Regions from separate parts of the Calditerricola yamamurae genome, predicted to be linked through region 1. Evidence: predicted binding sites of a transcription regulator. Region 1 holds the regulator's gene; the other holds the start of a gene.
What was found. The regulator NrdR, encoded in region 1, represses ribonucleotide reductase genes. The targets are predictions, from matches to a motif close to AACACNATATATNGTGTT.

Region 1 (2,199 bases):
GCAGAGGAGAAGGAGAGGTACGGTACCCGGTTTTCCGGCCGGCGGTGTCCGGCCGGAAACTGGGTAAAGTTTTTATTGCATTCCGAGGGTGAACGACGTATACTATCTCTCGTGAACTTTTTTCAACAAGAAAAGGGAACCAGCATCTACTTAAAGGGTTAGGACCTCTTCGGACTAACTTGCCCCCGTGGTAGATGGCGCAGGTCCCTCATGCTTGAAAAGCATGCGAATTTCAAGTAAAGGGGGATTCTTCCATGGACACGATGGGTCGTCACGTCATCGCTGAACTTTGGGGATGCGACTTCGATAAGCTGAATGACCTGAAGTTCATCGAAAAGGTGATGGTCGAAGCCGCGCTGGAAGCCGGGGCGGAGATTCGAGAGGTCGCCTTCCACAAATTTGCGCCACAAGGCGTCAGCGGCGTGGTCATCATTTCGGAATCCCATCTGACGATCCACAGCTTCCCAGAACACGGCTACGCTAGCATTGACGTCTACACGTGCGGGCATCGCATTGATCCCCAAGTTGCAGCGAATTACATTATAGAGAAACTGGGTGCGACCACCGTCGAAGCGGTCCAGGTACCACGTGGGATGGGTCCGGTGAGGGTGGAACACGTCCAGCCCTTCAAGCCGAAAGCCAAAGCGAAGGCCGTTTGACCGCACAGGAAAGTGCCGATGCACTTCGGTGCACTTCCCTGTTGACATACGCGCGCAGGAAATGAGGAACCCGCTGCCGGGTTCCTCATTTCCTATGTAGCCATGGTATCATGAAAGGGACAGGGAAACGACAGGCCAGCGAGTGAGGGACGGCCCATGCGTTGTCCGTACTGCGACCATCTCGGCACGCGGGTGCTTGACTCGCGCCCCGTCAACGACGGCAAGTCAATTCGCCGACGCCGCGAGTGCGAAGCGTGCAGCCGACGCTTTACCACCTTCGAGGTGGTGGAGGAGACGCCGCTGATCGTGATCAAGAAGGACGGGACGCGCGAGAGCTTCAGCCGGGAAAAGGTGTTGCGCGGGATGATTCGCGCCTGCGAAAAGCGGCCGGTGCCGCTCGAGACACTGGAGCGGATCGTCGATGACATTGAACGCCAGCTCCGGGCCAGCGCCCAGTCGGAAGTGCCGAGCAAGACGATTGGCGAGATGGTCATGGAAAGGTTGTATGAGGTGGACGAGGTGTCCTACGTCCGCTTCGCCTCCGTGTACCGGCAGTTCAAGGACATCAACGTGTTCATGAAGGAACTGCGTGAACTGCTTGCCCGAACCAAACAGCGGGAATAAACCGGGGGGATGTGCGGGCGGTGTTGGCGGACGGAGCGGGCCGGCCATTGGGCGGAAGGGGGAAACCGGGATGACCGCGCCGACTTTGAAGGATGCCTATGTGGTTCGGTTCATCCGGCCCATTGCCCCGGCGGAACTGGGGTATGTGCTGCACTTGTACCAGCCGATCGTTGGTCATGCTGCCTGCGCGCTGTACCTGACGCTGCTGTTCAGCGTACCGCAGGACAGTGGTGTGCCCCAGACGGGAATGTTTCGCTGGCTGGTTGCCACCACCGGCCTCAGCCTTGACGCATTAACCCAGGCGCGTCGCCGGCTGGAAGCCGTCGGGCTCATGCGGACATTTCATGTCTCGCAGGATGACGGTGAGGCGGTGTTCGAGTTCTTGCTGTATCCCCCCCTTCCGCCGGCGCGCTTTCTGGCCGACGACGTGCTCAACGTGCTCCTCTTCAACGCCCTCAGCCCCAACCAGTACCGAATGCTGTGCGACCGGTACGGGGCCGATGCCCGCGATGTCCACGCCGCGCACCGCCTCCTGTCTCCCCATGCCGCGCGCACGGAGCTGACCGCCTCCTTTGGCGACGTCTTTGTGGCCGTATCGCCCGAAAAGCTGTCCCGCGAGGGCGACGCGGAGGCGGAGCGGGAGATCGCCGCCGCGCGCGAGGGGCGGGTGTTACCGGAGATGGATCCCTTCGTGCAGGGGGCGGTTTCCTTCGGCACGGTCATCGATGAGGGGGAGCTGGAGGCGTACCTGCCTCCGGATTTTCCCCGCGTCGCCGAATGGCCTCCCGACGCGCGCGATGCGGTGCAGCGCCTGGCTTTTCTGTTCGGGCTGGATGCCTATGCCTTGTCCGTGCACCTGCAGGATCCCTTTGTATGCGGCGATGACGGCATGCCTGACGCCGAGCGGCTCAAGCAG
Region 2 (2,199 bases), on a different contig from region 1:
CGCCCAACGGCTGGCCCAAAAACGCGAGCGGCACGCGGGGGGCGGTACCCTCCGCATGCCGCTCGACAGGGCGCAGCCGCCGGGAACCTAGACCTCTTGCTGGGTTGTTGCCTGCACCGCTGCGTGGAAGGCCCGCAGCAGCTTGCGCGTAATCGGGCCGGGCACGCCGACCCCGATTGAGTGGCCGTCCACCTCAACGATGGGCACGATTTCCTGCGTTGTGCTGGTGAAAAAGGCTTCGTCGGCATTCAGCAGGTCTTCGCGGGTAAAGGGCGCCTCGACGGTGGAGATGCCTTCCCGCGCGGCCAGGTCCAGCACGAAGCGGCGCGTGATGCCGTCGAGAATCAAATGGTTGGCCGGATGGGTGCGCAACACGCGGCCCTGCACGATGAAGACGTTGGAAGCGCTGCCCTCCGTCACCGTCTCGCCGCGGTGGAGGATGGCTTCTTGGGCCCCGCGCTCGACGGCGGTCTCCTTGGCGAGTACGTTGGCGAGGAGGTTCAGGCTTTTGATGTCACAGCGCAGCCAGCGAATGTCCTCGACAAAGGTGGCGCGCACGCCCCTCTCTTGCGCCTCGGTCGGCCGCGACGCGGGGAGCGGATAGGCCACCAGTACCGGTTGGCTGGCGCGCGGGAAGGCGTGCGCGCGGGGCGCGACGCCACGCGACACCTGCAGGTAGACGGCGCCGTCGACGAGGCGGTTGGCGGCCACGAGCTCCCGCAACTGGTTCGCCAGTTGCGACGGAGACCACGGAAGGTCGAGGCGAATGGCCCGTGCGCTCCGTACCAGGCGATCGAGGTGGGGGTTGAGCAGGAACAGCTGGCCGCCATAGACGCGGATCACTTCGTACACGCCGTCCCCAAACTGGTAGGCACGGTCCTCCAGGTCAACCTGCACTTCGGTGCGCGGGAGGAGCTGTCCGTTCCACAGAACAAGCAACGGCTTCATCTCCTTTCAATGGCTTGGCAAACTGTGGATAGTCCCATTATACTGGGGATCGTTGAGGCCGCCAAGGTGGTGGGTCTGCACAAGATGTAGTGTCGAAAAATATTAAACACCCCAATATATTGATTGTTGGGGGAGGGTGTGATAAGCTTGTCCTGCCCCCTCCTTTCCGCACGGTCGGCGAGGGGGCGGGGGACGGTATTACCGATCGGGGAAATCCGCACCGCCACACGGAACCCCTATCACCGACCGGTGCCGACCCGGTCATTATCTTGATCCTGGAGGGTGCCCGCATGGAGAAGAGCACGCTGACGCGGAAATTCGAGCGCAAGACGGTTCGCCTGGAAGGGCTGAGCGAGAAAATCTTCCTCGACCGCTACGCGCGCAAGGATTTGAAGCCGGAACGGCTCGAACCGGGCGATACGGTGCTTGTGCTGACAAAGGACGACCCGCGCTTTCCGCAAAAAGAAGTGGGCGAAGTGATCGAGGTGGGCCTGACGGGGGACGCGGTCAGGGGCGTCGTGCGCGAGCAGGTTCGCGTACGCCTTCGCAGCGGCCAGGAAATCGTTGTCGACAAGGAGAAACTGGTCAAGCCGCTGGAGACGACGCCCGATCAGATGTGGGACCGCATCGCCAAGGCCGTTGCCGCCGCCGAGGCGCCGGAAAAGCGTGCCGAGTGGGAGGAGAAGTTCCGCTACCTTCTCGACGACTGGAAGATGGTGCCCGGCGGGCGCATCCTGGCCGGCGCCGGGGTGACGGAGGAGCTGACCCTGTTCAACTGCTATGTGCTGCCCTCGCCGAAGGACTCCCGAGGCGGGATCATGGAGACGCTGACGCAGATGACGGAGATCATGTCCCGCGGGGGCGGTGTGGGCATCAACCTGTCGTCGCTACGCCCGCGCCGGGCCCTTGTGCGCGGCGTCAACGGTTCCTCGAGCGGCGCCGTGTCGTGGGGCGGCCTGTTCAGCTACACCACCGGTCTCATCGAACAGGGCGGGTCGCGCCGCGGCGCGCTCATGCTCATGCTTAACGACTGGCATCCCGATCTTCTCGAGTTCATCACCGTCAAGACGCAGATGGGCCTGCTCACGAACGCCAACCTGTCCGTCTGCATCAGCGACGCCTTCATGCAGGCGGTGAAGGAAGACAAGGAGTGGCATCTGGTCTTCCCCGACACGTCCGACCCCGACTACGACGAGGTGTGGGACGGCAACCTGGAGAAATGGAAGGCTCTCGGCAAGCCGATCCAGGTGT

Region 2: the regulator NrdR is predicted to act here: its motif matches at 1,025-1,042, upstream of ACYQ0Z_RS10450 (adenosylcobalamin-dependent ribonucleoside-diphosphate reductase).

Annotation. Positions count from the first base shown of each region.
Region 1 is NZ_BAAIFH010000004.1:178,824-181,022, reverse strand. Features, by position in the region: gene speD (adenosylmethionine decarboxylase) at 255-659, shown strand; gene nrdR (transcriptional regulator NrdR) at 816-1,283, shown strand; gene ACYQ0Z_RS02265 (replication initiation and membrane attachment family protein) at 1,354-2,199, shown strand, end outside.
Region 2 is NZ_BAAIFH010000006.1:821,410-823,608, reverse strand. Features, by position in the region: gene ACYQ0Z_RS10460 (ribonuclease H-like domain-containing protein) at 1-91, shown strand, start outside; gene dat (D-amino-acid transaminase) at 88-948, opposite strand; gene ACYQ0Z_RS10450 (adenosylcobalamin-dependent ribonucleoside-diphosphate reductase) at 1,239-2,199, shown strand, end outside.